Linked DNA regions of Caldimonas brevitalea. The protein of the gene in region 2 interacts with the protein of the main gene of each other region in a pairwise test. Links are inferred from orthologs where the notes say so. Each region holds a gene or a part of one and is shown on either strand. Other genes may lie near its edges.

Region 1 (6,723 bases), 790 kb from region 2 along the record:
CGGCAAGCGGCTGGTCAACTGGGACCCGGTGCTGAAGTCGGCGGTGTCCGACCTGGAAGTCGTCAGCGAGGAAGAAGACGGCTCGCTGTGGCACATCCGCTACCCGCTGGCCGACGGCTCCGGTGAGCTGACCGTGGCCACGACACGCCCCGAGACCATGCTCGGCGACGTCGCGCTGATGGTGCACCCCGAAGACGAGCGTTACCAGGCGCTGGTGGGCCACCAGGTCACGCTGCCCCTGTGCGACCGCACCATCCCGGTGATTGCCGACGCTTATGTCGACCGCGCGTTCGGCACCGGCGTCGTGAAGGTCACGCCGGCGCACGATTACAACGACTACGCTGTCGGGCAGCGGCATGCCCTGCCCGTCATCGGCGTGCTGACGCTCGACGCCAAGATCAACGACAACGCCCCGCCCGCCTACCGCGGCCTCGACCGTTTCGAGGCGCGCAAGAAGGTGGTGGCCGACCTGGAAGCGCAGGGTTTCCTGGTCGAGGTCAAGAAGCACAAGCTGATGGTGCCGCGCTGCGAGCGCACCGGCCAGATCATCGAGCCGATGCTGACCGACCAGTGGTTCGTCGCGATGAGCAAGCCCGACGCGAGCGGCAAGTCGATCGCCGAAAAAGCCGTCGAGGTGGTGCAGGACGGCCGCGTGCGTTTTGTGCCCGAGCAGTGGGTCAACACTTACAACCAGTGGATGAACAACATCCAGGACTGGTGCATCTCGCGCCAGCTCTGGTGGGGCCACCAGATCCCCGCCTGGTACGGCAGTGGCGGCGAGCTGTTCGTCGCCCGCAACGAGGACGAGGCCCGCGCAAAAGCGAAGGCGGCGGGCTACGAGGGTGAACTTCGGCGCGACGAAGACGTGCTCGACACCTGGTACTCGTCGGCCCTGGTGCCGTTCTCGTCGCTCGGCTGGCCCAACGAGACCAAGGAACTCGATTTGTTCCTGCCCTCCAGCGTGCTCGTCACCGGCTTCGACATCATCTTCTTCTGGGTCGCCCGGATGATCATGATGACGGTGCACTTCACTGGCCGCGTGCCGTTCCGCCACGTCTACATCCACGGCCTGGTGCGCGACGCGCAGGGCAAGAAGATGAGCAAGTCGGAAGGCAACGTGCTCGACCCGGTCGACCTGATCGATGGCATCGAGCTGGCGCCCTTGCTCGAAAAACGCGCCACCGGGCTGCGCCGCCCCGACACCGCGCCCAAGGTACGCGAGGCGACGAAAAAGGAATTCCCTGACGGCATTCCCGGCTACGGTGCCGACGCCCTGCGCTTCACGTTCGCCGCCCTCGCGAGCCTCGGCCGCAACATCAACTTCGACGCCAAGCGCTGCGAGGGCTACCGCAATTTCTGCAACAAGCTCTGGAACGCCACCCGTTTCGTGCTGATGAACTGCGAAGGCCAGGACAACGGGTTGGCCGAACACGGCGCCGACGCCTGCGGCCCCGGCGGTTATCTCGATTTCTCGGCGGCCGACCGCTGGATCACCGGCGAGTTGCAGCGGGTCGAGCACGCGGTGGAACAAGGTTACGCCGACTACCGGCTCGACAACGTCGCCAACGCCCTCTACCAGTTCGTCTGGGACCAGTACTGCGACTGGTACCTGGAAATCGCCAAGGCGCAGATCGCCAACGGCGACGCCGGGCAGCAACGGGCCACGCGCCGCACCCTAATCCGGGTGTTGGAAACCGTGCTGCGGCTGCTGCACCCCATCACGCCCTTCATTACCGAAGAGCTGTGGCAGAAGGTCGCGCCGGTGGCCGGCCGCAAGGCGCCCGACTCGGACGCGTCCATCGTGCTCGCGCCCTACCCCCGCGCCCAGTTGGAGCGCATCGACGCCCAGGCCGACGCCTGGATCGAGCAGCTGAAAGCGGTGGTCGGCGCGTGCCGCAACCTGCGCAGCGAAATGGGTCTGTCGCCGGCCGAACGCGTGCCCCTCTACACCATCGGCGACGCCGACTTCGTGACCCAGGCGGCGCCGTTGTTGAAGGCGCTGGCGAAAGTCAGTGAAGTGAAACGCTTCGACGACGAAGCGGCCTTTGCCGACGCAACGCGCCAGGCACCGGTGGCGGTGCAAGGTGCGACGCGGCTGGCGTTGCACGTTGAGATCGATGTGGCCGCGGAGCGCGAGCGCCTCGGCAAGGAAATCAAGCGTCTCGAAGGCGAAATCGCGAAGGCGCAAGCGAAACTTAGTAACGAAAGTTTTATCGCCCGCGCTCCCGCTAACGTGGTGGAACAGGAAAAAGTCCGGCTGTCCGATTTCACTGTTACTCTCGAAAGAGTGCGTGAACAGATCTCCCGGCTGGCGTGAAGCTTGCAGTATGGTCTGCCACTCGAATATCAGGAGGAAAACCCACATGCACGTCACCAAAGCAGTCTTTCCGGTCGCCGGCCTCGGCACCCGCTTTTTGCCCGCCACCAAAGCGCAGCCCAAAGAAATGCTGCCGGTGGTCGATAAACCGCTGATTCAATACGCCGTCGAAGAAGCGTATTCCGCCGGCATCCGGGAAATGATCTTCGTCACCGGCCGCACCAAGCGCCCGATCGAAGACCACTTCGACATGGCCTACGAGCTCGAAACCGAACTCGAAGCCGCCGGCAAGCGCGAGTTGCTGAACATCGTGCAGTCGATCAAACCCGACGACATGGAATGCGTGTTCGTGCGGCAACCCAAGATGCTGGGCCTGGGCCACGCGGTGCTGTGCGCCGAGCGCCTGGTCAACGGCCATCCGTTCGCCGTGCTGCTCGCGGACGACCTGATGGTCGGCAAACCGCCGATCATGAGGCAGATGGTCGACCAGTTCGCCGACTGGAAAGCCACCATCATCGCCGTCCAGGAAGTGCCGCCCGAACAGACGCGTCGCTACGGCATCGTCGACGGCACCCCCGTCAACGACCGTCTGATGGACATTCAGCAGATCGTCGAAAAGCCGGCCCCCGAAGCCGCGCCGTCGCGCCTGGGCGTGGCCGGTCGCTACATCCTCACGTCGGGCATCTTCGATGAGATCCGCCGCCAGCCCAAGGGCGTCGGCGGTGAAATCCAGCTCACCGACGGCATCGCCGGCCTGCTGCGTCGCGAAAAGGTGTTTGCCTATCGTTATGACGGCGTGCGCTACGACTGCGGCAGCAAGGAAGGTTTCCTGCAAGCGTCGGTCGAACTGGCACTCGCCCACCCGCAGCTTGGCGCGGGCTTCCGCGAGTATCTGCAGGGTCTCGAACTCTGAAAATGCAAAGGCCCCGGCCGAAACCGGGGCCTGCGCCCCGCTGCCCGGCGGGGTAAGCGCTATCCAGGTGCGCTGGTCACGACGACCGGGCCGGGACCCTGCGGCGCATCACGCGTCGGCCGCCGGCTTCATCGGCTCCCGGGCTTTTTCTCCCCTTGCGTACGTCAGCGGCGCCGCAGCACGTGCACGAACTCTTTGTCGAGCGTTTGCTGCTCGACCAGTTCGTTGCCTGTCTGCTTGGCGAAGGCCTGGAAGTCGCGCAGCGAACCCGGGTCCGTTGCCACCACCTTCAGCAGTTCTCCGCTGTGCATCTCGGCCAGTGCCTTCTTCGCCTTGAGGATGGGCAGAGGGCAGTTGAGCCCGCGGGTGTCGAGTTCTTTGTGAGCGTCCATGGCAATTCCTTCAGGGACGCTGATTTTAGTGGCAGCGCACACCGCAGGAGGCCTCCCCTTCAGCCGGACGGCGCCCGATCGCTGCGGGGATGGCATCCATCCGCACGGTTCCCCGCGTTCTTTGCCTCAGCAAGGGGCGCGGTCGGCCTGGCACAGCGGGAATCGATTCAAAAAACAAAGTCGCCGGCAACCCTGCGCTCACGCCCGTCAACGCCGCGGCAGTTCGACGTACTGCGGCTCATGGCCGCGACGCCGCAGCCACTGCGCCAGGATTTCGCCAGTGCCGGCGCGCCAGCATTTGACATCCTGCGGTGCCAGCAGCTTGTATTCGGCCAGTTCGGGCGACAGCACGATCTCGCCGTGGCAGACCGCGTGGTAGGCGATGATGACCTGGTTCATCTGCTGAAAATCGCAAACGCCCTCCAAGTGCAACGCCGAGACCTGCAATGAAGTCTCCTCGGCGATTTCACGCTTGATGCCTTCCTCGGGCGTCTCGCCAGCCTCCATGAAGCCGGTGACCAGCGCGAACATGCGCCCCGGCCAGGCCGCGTTGCGCGCCAGCAGCAAGCGGCCTTCGCGGTCCGACAGCTCGATGATGGCGGCCAGCACCGGCGTCGGGTTGTTCCAGTGGGTGTAGTGGCAGGCCGGGCAGCGCAGGCGGTCCCGCTCGCCGTCGTGCACGCTGTGCAACTCGGTAGCGCAACGTGGGCAGAATCTGAAGTCGTTCATGGACACGCATCCCCTCACTCGATCAGCGGTGGATCCTACCCGAGCCCCCGAAGCGTCCCTGTCGCCTACGCGCACCGCCTCCTCGCGGCAGGTCAGCAGCAACCAGGCCGGGCCTCACCCACGGCTCGCGCAGGTGGTCGACCGCCACCTGAACACGCGCTTTCAGCGACCTGTCGCGCCCTACAACCATGCCGCCTTCGAGCAGCTGTGCAGGCACTGGGACGGCCGCTCGCCGCTGGTGCTGGACAGCGCCTGCGGCACCGGTGAGAGCAGCGCTGCACTCGCCGCGCGCCACCCGGAAGCGCTGGTGATCGGCGTCGACCAGTCGGCGCAACGGCTGGCGCGCGGCCAGCGCAAACTCGACGCGACGGCAGCGCCCCGCAACCTCCTGCTGCTGCGGGCCGACGCGACCGACCTGTGGGCCCTGATGGCGGCGCACGGCCTGCGGCTGGCGCGGCACTACCTGCTCTACCCCAACCCCTGGCCCAAGGCCGAGCATTTGCAGCGACGCTGGCACGGCCACCCGCGCCTGCCCGACCTGCTGGCGCTCGGTGGAGCGCTGGAACTGCGCAGCAACTGGGCGCTGTACGCCGAGGAGTTTGCGTGGGCGTTGCGGCGGGCCGGCTGGCAGGCCGAGGTCGAGCCGGTGCCCCCCGAGGGGCCGGCCCTGACGCCGTTCGAACTCAAGTACCGCGCCTCGGGCCACGTGCTGTGGCGCGTGCGCGCGGCGCCTCAGGCCGGGAACACGCCGGTCGAGAGATAACGGTCGCCGCGGTCGCAAACGACAAACACGATCGTCGCGTTCTCGACCCGCTGCGCCACCTGCAGCGCGGCCCAGCAAGCGCCGGCTGCGGAGATGCCGGCAAACACGCCTTCCTCGCAGGCCAGCCGGCGCGCCATGTCCTCGGCGTCGGCCTGCGACACGTACACCAACTCGTCGACCCGGCTCGGCTCGTAGATCTTGGGCAGGTACTCCTGCGGCCACTTGCGGATGCCGGGGATGCGCGAACCTTCGCTCGGTTGCGCACCGATGATGCGCACCTCCGGGTTCTGCTCCTTCAGGAAACGCGACACGCCGGTGATGGTGCCGGTGGTGCCCATCGCACTGATGAAATGGGTGATGCGGCCCTGCGTCTCGTCCCAGATCTCCGGGCCGGTGGTCTCGTAGTGGATGCGCGGGTTGTCGGCATTGGCGAACTGGTCGAGCACCCGCCCCTTGCCGTCGCGCTGCATCTGCTCGGCCAGGTCACGCGCGTACTCCATGCCACCGGCCTTGGGCGTCAGCATCAACTCGGCGCCGAAGGCCTTCATCGTCTGGGCCCGCTCGATGCTGAGGTCCTCCGGCATGATCAGCAGCATCCGGTAGCCCCGAACGGCCGCTGCCATTGCCAGCGCGATGCCGGTGTTGCCCGAGGTCGCCTCGATCAGCGTGTCGCCCGGGCGGATGTCGCCGCGCTCCTCGGCACGCCGGATCATGCTGATCGCGGCCCGGTCTTTCACCGAGCCCGCCGGGTTGTTGCCTTCGAGCTTGCCCAGGATGACGTTGCCGCGCCGCGCCTGCTCCACGCCGGGCAGGCGCTGCAGCTGGATCAACGGGGTGCGGCCGATGGTGTCTTCGATGGTTTTGTACTGGGGCATGAGCGTTCTCCTGCCCACATTGTCTCAGGCTTGCGTCAGGCCCGCGGCGCTGTGACATAATCGCCGGCTACATCACCGCGGCATCGCCCGGGGTGGTTCAAGACCGACGCAGCGCACGCTGCGTCACCGCCTGCCCAGGTGGCGAAATAGGTAGACGCAAGGGACTCAAAATCCCTCGCCAGCGATGGCGTGCCGGTTCGAGTCCGGCTCTGGGCACCAATTCAAGCGGTCGCGGGCACTAGCGGTTTCCGCAGCAGTTTCTACGCCTCTTCCGCGCCAGTTTCCGCATCAACCCGTTTTTCGATCGCTGTCCCGCCACGGTGAGTACTTGGCGCGGGCGGTCGAGGCGTCGCTGCAATTTGAAACGCCGCCAGGCCCCGCCTCCCCTAGAGTGGCGCCAGCCCCAACGAAGGGCGCAGGGAGGAACACATGAGCATCTTTCACCGGCTGTGGGACAACCACCCCGGCACGGGCAAGCCGTGCGAGGTCGATGGCAAGCCGAGCTTCGAAAACCAGTGCGCCATCAGGATGGGCGTGGCATTCACGAAGTCAGGCATCAGCATTAAGTCCTGGGGTCTGCGTCACTGCTGGCACCACGACAAGGCCTAAGGTCATGCGCTGGCAGCCGAGGAGATGGCAAACGCGCTGACGAGGGTCATCGTGCCGGGGATGAAGCGCGTCGAGCGCTACAACGGCGCCGAAGCCTTCGACAAGATCGATGGGCGCAAGGGCGT
Region 2 (10,914 bases):
CATCGCCACACGCTGTGCCGCCGCACCTTGCGCGGCGAACTTGTCCGGGTGCACCTCGCCCTGCAGCGACTTCCAGCGGCTGTCGAGCGTGTCGCGCGCCAGGCCGAACTGCCGTGGCATGGCAAACAACTCGAAATCATCGACATCCAGCTTCATCGGAATCGCCATCTACGCCGGGGCATGGCGCGCTTCGCACGACCGTTCTAGCGCGGCTCGAACCGGAGCCTGCGCGGCGAGCCGAGACGCCGCGCACCGGAGCACACACTCGACCGCATCAGATACGGAACGACTCGCCGCAGCCGCAGCGGTCTTTTTCGTTCGGGTTGTTGAAACGGAAACCTTCGTTCAAACCTTCACGAACGAAATCCAGCTGGGTACCCTCGAGATAGGGCAGGCTCTTGGGATCGATCAGCACCTTCACGCCATGTCCTTCGAACACATGGTCTTCAGGGGCCACGTCGTCGGCATACTCGAGCTTGTAGGCCATGCCGGAGCAGCCGGTGGTCTTGACCCCCAGGCGCACCCCAACCCCCCGCCCGCGTTTGGCGAGGTAGCGCGTCACGTGCCGCGCTGCGGCTTCGGTCAATGTCACAGCCATCGCTCCACCCATCTCAATGCGTCTTTTTGGCCTTGTAGTCCTCGACGGCGGCCTTGATCGCGTCTTCGGCCAGGATCGAGCAATGGATCTTGACCGGCGGCAGCGCCAGTTCCTCGGCGATGTGCGTGTTCTTGATCGTCACCGCCTCGTCCAGCGTCTTGCCCTTGACCCATTCGGTCACCAGCGAGCTGGAGGCGATGGCCGAGCCACAGCCGTAGGTCTTGAAGCGTGCGTCTTCGATCACCCCGGTTTTCGGGTTGACCTTGATCTGCAGCTTCATCACGTCGCCGCACGCCGGCGCGCCGACCATGCCGGTGCCCACCGTGTCGTCGCCTTTTTCAAATGAACCCACATTGCGGGGGTTCTCGTAGTGGTCGATTACCTTGTCGCTATAAGCCATGTCAATCTCCTACTGCTCGGATCAGTGCGCGGTCCATTGGATCGTGCTCAGATCCACGCCGTCCTTGTACATCTCCCACAGGGGAGACAACTCGCGCAGCTTGGCCACGCGGTCCTTCAAGATCGACACCGCGTAGTCGATTTCCTCGGTGGTCGTGAAACGACCGATGGTCATGCGCAGGGACGAGTGCGCGAGTTCGTCGCTGCGGCCGAGCGCCCGCAGCACATAGCTGGGTTCGAGGCTCGCCGACGTGCAGGCCGAGCCCGACGAGACGGCAATGCCCTTGACGCCCATGATCAAGGACTCGCCCTCGACGAAATTGAACGAGATGTTGAGGTTGTGCGGCACCCGGCGCTCGATGTCGCCATTGATGAACACCTGCTCGATGTCTTTCAGGCCGTTCAACAGACGCTGATGCAGCGCGCGGATGCGCTCACCCTCGCTGGCCATCTCTTCCTTGGCGATGCGAAAGGCCTCGCCCATGCCGACGATCTGATGCGTCGGCAAGGTGCCCGAGCGCATCCCGCGCTCGTGCCCGCCGCCATGCATTTGCGCTTCCAGGCGCACACGGGGCTTGCGGCGCACGTACAGCGCGCCGATGCCCTTGGGCCCGTAGGTCTTGTGTGATGCGAGGCTCATCAGGTCGATCGGCAACTTGCTCATGTCGATCTGCACCTTGCCGGTCGCCTGCGCCGCGTCGACATGGAAGATGATGCCGCGCTCGCGGCACAAGGCGCCCAGGGCCGGGATGTCCTGGATCACGCCGATCTCGTTGTTGACGAACATCACCGACGCGAGAATCGTGTCGGGACGCAGTGCCGCCTTGAACTTGTCCAGATCGAGCAGGCCGTTCTCCTGCACGTCGAGGTAGGTGACCTCGAAACCCTGACGCTCCAGCTCACGGCAGGTGTCGAGCACGGCCTTGTGCTCGGTCTTCACCGTCACCAGGTGCTTGCCCTTGGACTTGTAGAAGTGCGCCGCACCTTTCAGCGCGAGGTTGTTGGACTCGGTGGCCCCGGACGTCCAGACGATCTCGCGCGGGTCAGCGCCGATCAGATCTGCCACCTGGCCGCGCGCCTTCTCGACCGCCTCTTCGGCCTCCCAGCCCCACGCATGGCTGCGCGAGGCCGGGTTGCCAAAGTGCTCGCGCAACCACGGGATCATCGCGTCGACGACGCGCGGATCCACGGGCGTGGTGGCGCCGTAGTCCAGGTAGATCGGGAAATGCGGGGTCATGTCCATGATGCTTGCATCGGGAGCCCTCCGGCTCCGGCTGGCTGGAAAGGAACAAAAAGGAAGAACGTTTACTTCGAGAACGCGTTGCCCAGAGCGAACACGGAATTGGGCGCGTTGACCTTGATCGGCTTGACCACCGGCTGACTGGAAATGGCCCGCTTGACCGGTTGCTCCTCGATCGAAATGCCGCGGGCGATCTGGTCTTCGACCAACTTGCGCAGCGTGATCGAATCGAGGTACTCGATCATCTTGGCGTTCAGGCTGGCCCACAGGTCGTGGGTCATGCAGCGCCCCTGGTCGCTCATGCAGTTCTCTTTGCCGCCGCAGCCGGTCGCATCGATCGGCTCGTCGACCGCGACAATGATGTCGGCCACCGTGATTTCCTCGGCCTTGCGCCCGAGCGAATAACCGCCGCCCGGGCCCCGGGTGCTTTCGACCAGCTCGTGACGACGCAGCTTGCCGAACAGTTGTTCGAGATACGACAGCGAGATCTGCTGACGCTGGCTGATCGCAGCCAGCGCCACCGGACCCTGATGCTCGCGCAACGCGAGATCGATCATGGCAGTGACGGCAAAACGACCTTTGGTGGTGAGACGCATGGCAAGCTCCTTAAGCGTTCAGCTAGCTCTGCTGAAAGTGTTAAACCCAAAACAGCTTGTGGTCCGGGCAAACCCTCGGTTGTTTCCCGACTGATTTACTCGAATTCTACCTTAAGCCTAGTTTTTTAGTCAAGTTTTCCCGGTGGACTTCCTGCTGCTGGAGCCCCTGCTTGACCAGGTGCTCCAACAGGCCGGCGCAGGCGTCCTCGAGGTGATCGAGAACGGCTTCAAAACCTGCCGGCGGGCCGTAATAGGGGTCTGGGACGATCTCCAGGGTGTGATGGCGGGCGAACTCCATCAGACGGCGCAGCTTGTGGCGATACGCCGGCGGACAGAGGGCCTGCAAAGCCGCCAGGTTTTCCCGGTCCATCGCGAGCAGGAGATCGAAACGTGCAAAGTCTTCGGGAACGACTTGCCGGGCACGCAAGTCGCACAACTCGTAGCCCCGGCGCCGGGCGTGATCCTGGGCACGGGGATCGGGCGGTTCTCCGATGTGGTAGTGGTGGGTACCCGCAGAGTCGATCAGCAAGCGCGATGCCAGACCTGCACGCTCCGCAAGCCCCCGAAAAACGCCTTCGGCGCTCGGCGACCTGCAGATGTTGCCCATGCAAATGAACAAAATGCGGGCGAAAGGCTGCAAGGCAAGAGGCGGCATTCCGGGAGTCTAGGGCCTTGTGGGCCGCACCGACACAGGGGAGCGGCAGAAGTTGCCGCCGACTCTCCCTGTTGCTCGCGCCCGCGCCGGGCCAGCGCGGTCTTCGCGGCGCGCATTGCGCACCGTCTGCGTCTCGCCGCCGCCCCAATGCAGGCGCTCCAAGCCCCGCCGCCCGATCACCCGCGTCTCCGAAGTGGCAGTCGGCCATTTGGTGCGCCGGCATAATCCCCGCCTTTCGAGGCCTCACTGCACCATGTCCATCACCGGCGACCATCGGCTCTTGAAGCGGCTCAACCGTATGGCCGTGGTGCGTCGGGTGCGGCAGGCGCCGGGCAGCTCACGCGCAGACCTGGCGAATGCGACAGGTCTGACGAAATCGACCATCAGCTTGCTCACGCAGGAACTGATCGACGAAGGCTGGCTGGTCGAGCTTGAAATCGAGTCGCCCGGCCTGCAGGCGCGCAGCACCGGGCGTCCGCCCACACCGCTGACGCTCGACGAGCACCGGCTGGCCTTCATCGGCGTCGACATCGGCCTCGGTTCGGCGACGGTGGTGGCGACCAACCTGGTCGGCAAGGTCCTGACGGAGCACACCGCGCGGCTCGACACCACGGCCCCCGAGCAGGTCTGTCGCGAGGTAGCGACCTTGATCGAGGCGCGCCTGGCCAGCGAGGCATTGCGCCAACGCACCACGGTGGGGATCGGCATCGGTGTGCCGGGCGCCGTCGACGAACGCACCGGGGTGCTGCGTTTTGCCCCCAACATCGGCTGGAAGGACGTTGCGTTGCGCGACCTGTTGCGCGCGGCGCTCGCGGCGGGCCCTGCGGCCGGCCTGCCCCTCTACCTGCAGAACGACGCCGACGTGGCCGCGCTGGGCGAGTTCGAGTTCGGCGACCCCCAGGTGTTGGAACCGCTGGTGTTCCTCGGCCTCGGGACAGGCGTGGGTGCGGGCATCGTCGTGAACGACCGATTGCTCACCGGCTGGGGTGGCTTCGCCGGCGAAGTGGGCCACACGGTGCTGGACGCCGCGGGCCCGTTGTGCAGTTGCGGCCGGCGCGGCTGCGCCGAGGCCTTCATCGGGCTCGCGGCCGTGACGCAGGCCGTGCTCGGCACCGACCAGCTGCCGCGCACGCGCGATCCTTCGGCGCTGCTACAAAGTCTGCCGCCGGCCGCCTTCGACGCCGATCGGGCCCACCGCGACCCCGCCTTGCGTGCCGCGCTGGACCGCGCCGGCCAGCACCTGGGGCTGTTGATGCAGAACCTGTGGGCCGCCTTCGATCCGGCGGTCATTGTGCTGGGTGGGCCGACCTGCGAACTGGGGGACAGCTTGCTCGGCCCGGCGCGCGAACGGCTCGAGCGTTATGCGCAGGAAGCCGGCCTGCAGCCGCCGACGGTCCGGCAGGCCCGCTTCGGCCGTCTCGCCCACGCCGTGGGCGCCGCCGCTGCCGTGATCCACTACCAGGTGCGCCCGCTCTCGGACGCCGCGATGCGCGGCAGTGCCGTGGCCGAACCGGCCTGAGGCCGGCCGCACCGCCTGAAAGGGCTCGCACCGCACCGCGCAGCACAGGCTGCCCAACCAGCGCTGCCGACCGCCACCAGCGTCAACCGATCGGAACGATCTTGTCGTCGCCGGCGGCGCCGAAGGCCTGCTCCTTCAGCAGAGCCAATTGGTCGCGCACCCGCGCCGCCTTCTCGAACTCCAGGTTGCGGGCGTGTTCGAGCATCTGCTTCTCGAGCTGCTTGATGCGCTTGCCCAGGTCTTTCTCCGACAAGGCCTCGACCTTGGCCGCTTCTTCCGCCGCCTTCAGGCCCTGGCGGGATTCCTGCGCGGAGAACACGCCGTCGATCAATTCCTTGACGTGTTTGGTGACCGTGCGCGGTGTGATGCCCTGCGCCTGGTTGTGCTCGAGCTGCTTGGCACGTCGGCGCTCGGTCTCGCCAATGGCGCGCCGCATCGAGTCGGTCATTTTGTCGGCGTACAGGATGGCTTTGCCGTTGACGTTGCGCGCGGCGCGCCCGATGGTCTGGATCAACGAGCGTTCGGCGCGCAGGAAACCTTCCTTGTCGGCATCGAGGATGGCCACCAGCGACACCTCCGGGATGTCCAGCCCCTCGCGCAGCAGGTTGATGCCCACCAGCACATCGAAGGTGCCCAGGCGCAGGTCGCGCAGGATCTCGACCCGTTCGACGGTGTCGACGTCCGAGTGCAGGTAGCGCACCTTCACGCCGTTGTCGGACAGGTAGTCGGTCAGCTGCTCGGCCATGCGCTTGGTAAGCGTGGTGATCAGCACCCGCTCGTTGACCTCGACCCGCTCGCGGATCTCCTGCAGCACGTCGTCGACCTGGTGCGTCGCGGGCCGCACCTCGACCACCGGGTCAACCAGGCCGGTCGGCCGCACCACCTGCTCCACCACCTGGCCGGCGGTACGCTTTTCATAGTCGGCCGGGGTCGCCGTGACGAACATCACCTGCCGCATCTTGCGTTCGAACTCCTCGAACTTCAGCGGCCGGTTGTCGAGGGCACTCGGCAGCCTGAAGCCATACTCCACCAGCGTCGTCTTGCGGGCCCGGTCGCCGTTGTACATGCCGCCGAGCTGGCCGATCAACACATGGCTCTCGTCGAGGAACATCAGCGCGTCGGGCGGCAGATAGTCCACCAATGTCGACGGCGGCTCGCCCGGCTTCGAGCCCGACACATGCCGGGTGTAGTTCTCGATGCCCTTGCAATGGCCGATTTCCTGCAGCATCTCGAGGTCGAAACGGGTGCGCTGTTCGAGGCGTTGCGCTTCGACCAGCTTGCCGGCCTTGACCAGTTCGTCGAGCCGGGTACGCAACTCCTCCTTGATGCCTTCGATGGCCGACAGCACCCGCTCGCGTGGCGTGACGTAATGGCTGCTCGGATAGACCGTGAAGCGCGGGATCTTCTGCCGCACGCGGCCGGTGAGCGGGTCGAACAGCTGCAGCGACTCGATCTCGTCGTCGAACAGCTCGATGCGGATGGCCAGCTCGGAGTGCTCGGCCGGGAACACGTCGATCGTGTCGCCGCGCACCCGGAACGTGCCGCGCGCGAAATCGATCTCGTTGCGCTTGTATTGCATGCGGATCAGCTGGGCGATCACGTCGCGCTGACCCACCTTGTCGCCCACCCGCATCGTCATCACCATCTGGTGGTAGTCGCTCGGGTTGCCGATGCCGTAGATGGCGGAGACCGTGGCGACGATCACCACGTCGCGGCGCTCCAGCAGGCTCTTGGTGGCCGACAGCCGCATCTGCTCGATGTGTTCGTTGATCGAGCTGTCCTTCTCGATGTAGAGGTCGCGCTGCGGGACGTAGGCTTCCGGCTGGTAGTAGTCGTAGTAGCTGACGAAATACTCGACGGCGTTGCGCGGGAAGAACTCGCGGAACTCGCTGTAGAGCTGCGCAGCCAGGGTCTTGTTGGGCGCGAACACGATCGCCGGGCGGCCCAGCCGCGCGATGACGTTGGCCATCGTGAAGGTCTTGCCGGACCCGGTGACGCCCAGCAGCGTCTGGTAGCTCAGGCCGTCCTGCACACCTTCGACCAGCTTGTCGATGGCGACCGGCTGGTCGCCCGCCGGGGGGTACGGCTGGTAAAGCTGGAAGGGCGAACCGGGGAAGTGCACGAACTTGTTGTCGTCCAGCACGGAAACTTCGGTCGGAGTGTCAGCCATGGGATACGGGCAGCGGCCTAAAATGGAGGTTGTTCCTCGCCGTCGGGCGCAGGGGTGCGGTGATCTTAGGCCAAGCCCCTCGCCTGCTCACTTCACTGATTAGGAAAGACCTCATGGCAACGCTCTTTGCCGCTGTCGAAATGGCCCCCCGTGACCCGATCCTCGGGCTCAACGAGCAGTTCAACGCCGACCCGAACCCCAACAAAGTGAACCTCGGTGTGGGCGTGTACTACGACGACAACGGCAAGCTGCCCCTGTTGAAGTGCGTCGCGGCGGCCGAAAAGCAGATGCTCGAAGCGCCCAAGGCGCGCGGCTACCTCCCGATCGACGGCATCGCCGCCTACGACCGTGCAGTGCAGACGCTGGTGTTCGGCGCCGACAGCGCGGCCGTCAAGGACGGCCGCATCGCGACCGTGCAAGGCATCGGCGGCACTGGCGGCCTCAAGATCGGCGCCGACTTCCTGAAGAAGCTGAACCCGAACGCCCAGGTGTTGATCAGCGACCCGAGCTGGGAAAACCACCGCGCGCTGTTCGAGAGCGCCGGTTTCACGGTCGGCACCTACGCCTACTACGACGCGGCCAAGCGCGGCATCAACTTCGACGGCCTGCTGACGTCGCTCAATGCGGCCGCCGCCGGCACGGTGGTGGTGCTGCACGCGTGCTGCCACAACCCGACCGGCTACGACCTGAGCGCCGAGCAGTGGAAGCAGGTGGTCGAGTTGCTGAAAGCCCGATCGCTGGTGCCCTTCCTCGACATGGCCTACCAGGGCTTCGGCGAGGGCATCGCCGAAGACGGCGCGGTGATCGGCCTGTTCCTTGCCTCCGGGCTCGACTTTTTCGTCTCGACCTCGTTCTCCAAGAGCTTCTCGCTCTATGGCGAGCGGGTCGGCGCGCTGAGTGTGGTGGCGCAAAGCAAGGACGACGCCGACCGCGTGCTGAGCCAGCTCAAGCGCGTGATCCGCACCAACTATTCCAACCCGCCGACCCATGGCGCCCAGGTGGTCGCGACGGTGCTGACGACCCCGGAACTGCGCCAGCTGTGGGAGCAGGAGCTGGCCGAGATGCGCGTGCGCATCAAGCAGATGCGCGGCCAGTTGGTCGAGAAGCTGCGCAGCGCCGGCGTCAAGCAGGACATGAGCTTCGTGACCACGCAGAAGGGCATGTTCAGTTATTCAGGTCTGTCCAAAGAACAGATGCAACGTTTGCGCAGCGAATTCGGCGTTTATGGCGTCGACTCCGGCCGCATCTGCGTGGCAGCACTGAACAGCAAGAACATCGACTACGTCACCGCCTGCATCGCAAAAGTCTGCTGATGTCGTCAGCTGTGTGACAAAAAACAGGGGCTTCGGCCCCTGTTTTTTTGGGCAATATGCCCAGATCTGCAAGGTTTTCCGCCGATCTTAGGGGTTTCCTCCGGGCCCACGCTCCGCACACATCTGATTACCGAACTTAGAATGGTGCAGCGCAGCATGCGGACGTGATCGCGCATGGTACTTGCACCACACGCCGCGTAGCCCCGATTTCCGGTGGCGTTCGAATGAACAGAAAGGGCCCCGATGCTGTACCAACTGTATGAAACCCAACGCGCCTTGCTCAGCCCCTTCGCGGAGTTCGCAAGCGCGTCGTCCAAGCTTTACAGCCATCCCCTGTCGCCGTTCACGCACACCCCGGGTGCTGACCGGGTGGCTGCCGGTTTCGATCTCATGCACCGGTTGTCGAAGGAGTATGAAAAGCCTCAGTTCGGCATCACCACGGTGAAGGTCGGCGACCTCGACATCGCGGTGCAAGAGCAGGTGGCGGTCGACAAGCCGTTCTGCCAGCTGCGCCGTTTCAAGCGCTTCACCGACGACGCCGGGCTGTTGACCCGGATGAAGTCGCAACCCACCGTGCTGGTGGTGGCGCCGCTGTCGGGCCACCACGCCACCCTGCTGCGCGACACCGTGAAGGCACTGCTGCGCGACCACAAGGTCTACGTGACCGACTGGGTCGACGCCCGCATGGTCCCGCTCGACGCCGGCCCCTTCCACCTCGACGACTATGTCGAATACGTGCAGGACTTCATCCGCCACATCGGGCCGCACGTGCATGTCATCTCGGTGTGCCAGCCCACCGTCCCGGTATTTGCGGCGATCTCGCTGATGGCCAGCCGTGGCGAGCAAACGCCGCGGACGATGACGATGATGGGCGGGCCGATCGACGCGCGCAAGAGCCCCACGGCGGTGAACAACCTGGCGATGAACAAGAGCTACGAGTGGTTCGAGAACAACGTCATCTACCGTGTGCCGCCGAACTACCCCGGCGCGGGCCGCCGTGTCTACCCCGGCTTCTTGCAGCACACCGGTTTCGTTGCGATGAACCCGGACCGCCACCTCAGCTCGCACTACGACTACTTCCTCGACCTGGTGCGCGGTGACGACGAGAGCGTGGAGGCGCACCGGCGCTTCTACGACGAGTACAACGCGGTGCTGGACATGCCGGCCGAGTACTACCTCGACACCATCAAGACGGTGTTCCAGGACTTCGCGCTTGTCAACGGCACCTGGAAGGTGCGCGGCGAGCTGGTGCGTCCGCAAGACATCAAGACCACCGCCTTGCTGACCATCGAGGGTGAACTCGACGACATCTCGGGCGCCGGGCAGACCCGGGTCGCGCACGAGCTGTGCACGGGCATCCCAAAGGGCGAGCAGCCGCACTACACTGTCGAAGGCGCCGGTCACTACGGCATCTTCTCGGGCAAGCGCTGGCGCGAGAAGGTCTATCCGATGGTGTCCCGGTTCATCGCCCAGCACGAAACCGCCACCGCCGACGCCCGCGCCCTGGCGACGACCTGAGCCGGTCCCAGCCGAGGTTGCCGGTCGGGTGCCGGCAGCCTTTGCTCACCTGGGGCGGTTTTACCCGCCTGCCCTGCTGTTCCATGCTCCCACCCATCGTCACCGCCGAAGCCCTCGACGCCGTGCTGCCGCAAACGCAGTGCACGCGCTGCGGCTACCCCGATTGCCGCGCCTATGCCGAGGCCATGGCTGCCGGCGACGCGGACATCAACCAGTGCCCGCCGGGCGGCGCGGAAGGCGTGAGCCGACTGGCCGAACTCACCGGGCGGGCCCCGCTGCCGCTCGACCCCGCGCGGGGTGCCGAGGGGGAGCGACAGTTGGCGGTCATCGATGAAGACTGGTGTATCGGCTGCACGCTGTGCATCAAGGCCTGCCCGGTCGACTGCATCGTCGGCGCGCCCAAGCAGATGCACAGCGTGGTGGCGAGCCAGTGCACCGGATGCGAGTTGTGTGTGCCGGCCTGCCCGGTCGATTGCATTTCGCTGGTGTCGGTGACCCCCGGGCGCACTGGCTGGCAGGCCTGGAGCCCGCTTCTCGCTTCTCAAGCGCGGGAGCGCTACGCGTTCCGGGGCGAGCGGATCGCCCGCGAGAAGCTCGAGAACGAGGCCCGGCTGGCCGCCAAGGCGCAACACAAGCTCGAGCATCTCGAAGCCGAGACCCGACTCACCGACCCGCAGCAGATCGACCGCAAGCGCGCGCTGATCGAGGCCGCCTTGCAGCGCGCCCGCGAACGCCGCAGCGGCAGCGGCTGAGCCGGCGGCAGTGCCGCTACACTGCGCCGCCATGCGCGCATCCGACATCGAGCCCTTCTTCGCCACACTGAAAGCGGCCAACCCGGAACCGAACACCGAGCTGGAATACACCAGCGTGTTCGAATTGCTGACCGCTGTGCTGCTGTCGGCGCAG

The links.
Region 1: the proteins of AAW51_RS16130 (region 2) and AAW51_RS19295 interact in binary tests that used the Escherichia coli proteins (3 or more experiments, as listed by UniProt). The link is inferred for Caldimonas brevitalea from one-to-one orthologs.

The regions. Positions count from the first base shown.
Region 1 is NZ_CP011371.1:4,596,911-4,603,633, forward strand. Bases 2,009-4,708 are described here. They hold AAW51_RS19295 (sulfurtransferase TusA family protein), read right to left. Parts: upstream 3,623-4,708; coding sequence 3,395-3,622; downstream 2,009-3,394. Other genes in these bases: AAW51_RS19285 (valine--tRNA ligase), read left to right, coding at 2,009-2,317; galU (UTP--glucose-1-phosphate uridylyltransferase GalU), read left to right, coding at 2,364-3,230; AAW51_RS19300 (NUDIX domain-containing protein), read right to left, coding at 3,830-4,351; trmB (tRNA (guanine(46)-N(7))-methyltransferase TrmB), read left to right, coding at 4,380-4,708. Also shown: more of AAW51_RS19285, read left to right, coding at 1-2,008; more of trmB, read left to right, coding at 4,709-5,114; cysteine synthase CysM, read right to left, coding at 5,084-5,989. UniProt on the Escherichia coli protein: Sulfur carrier protein involved in sulfur trafficking in the cell. Part of a sulfur-relay system required for 2-thiolation during synthesis of 2-thiouridine of the modified wobble base 5-methylaminomethyl-2-thiouridine (mnm(5)s(2)U) in tRNA.
Region 2 is NZ_CP011371.1:3,811,909-3,822,822, forward strand. What follows is about bases 131-3,061. They hold AAW51_RS16130 (IscS subfamily cysteine desulfurase), read right to left. Parts: upstream 2,241-3,061; coding sequence 1,020-2,240; downstream 131-1,019. Other genes in these bases: hscB (Fe-S protein assembly co-chaperone HscB), read right to left, coding at 131-156; iscA (iron-sulfur cluster assembly protein IscA), read right to left, coding at 275-598; iscU (Fe-S cluster assembly scaffold IscU), read right to left, coding at 612-998; iscR (Fe-S cluster assembly transcriptional regulator IscR), read right to left, coding at 2,303-2,833; AAW51_RS16140 (low molecular weight protein-tyrosine-phosphatase), read right to left, coding at 2,940-3,061. Also shown: more of hscB, read right to left, coding at 1-130; more of AAW51_RS16140, read right to left, coding at 3,062-3,488; AAW51_RS16145 (ROK family protein), read left to right, coding at 3,742-5,007; excinuclease ABC subunit UvrB, read right to left, coding at 5,090-7,177; AAW51_RS16155 (amino acid aminotransferase), read left to right, coding at 7,291-8,490; AAW51_RS16160 (polyhydroxyalkanoate depolymerase), read left to right, coding at 8,734-10,008; electron transport complex subunit RsxB, read left to right, coding at 10,092-10,760; nth (endonuclease III), read left to right, coding at 10,792-10,914. UniProt on the Escherichia coli protein: Master enzyme that delivers sulfur to a number of partners involved in Fe-S cluster assembly, tRNA modification or cofactor biosynthesis. Catalyzes the removal of elemental sulfur from cysteine to produce alanine.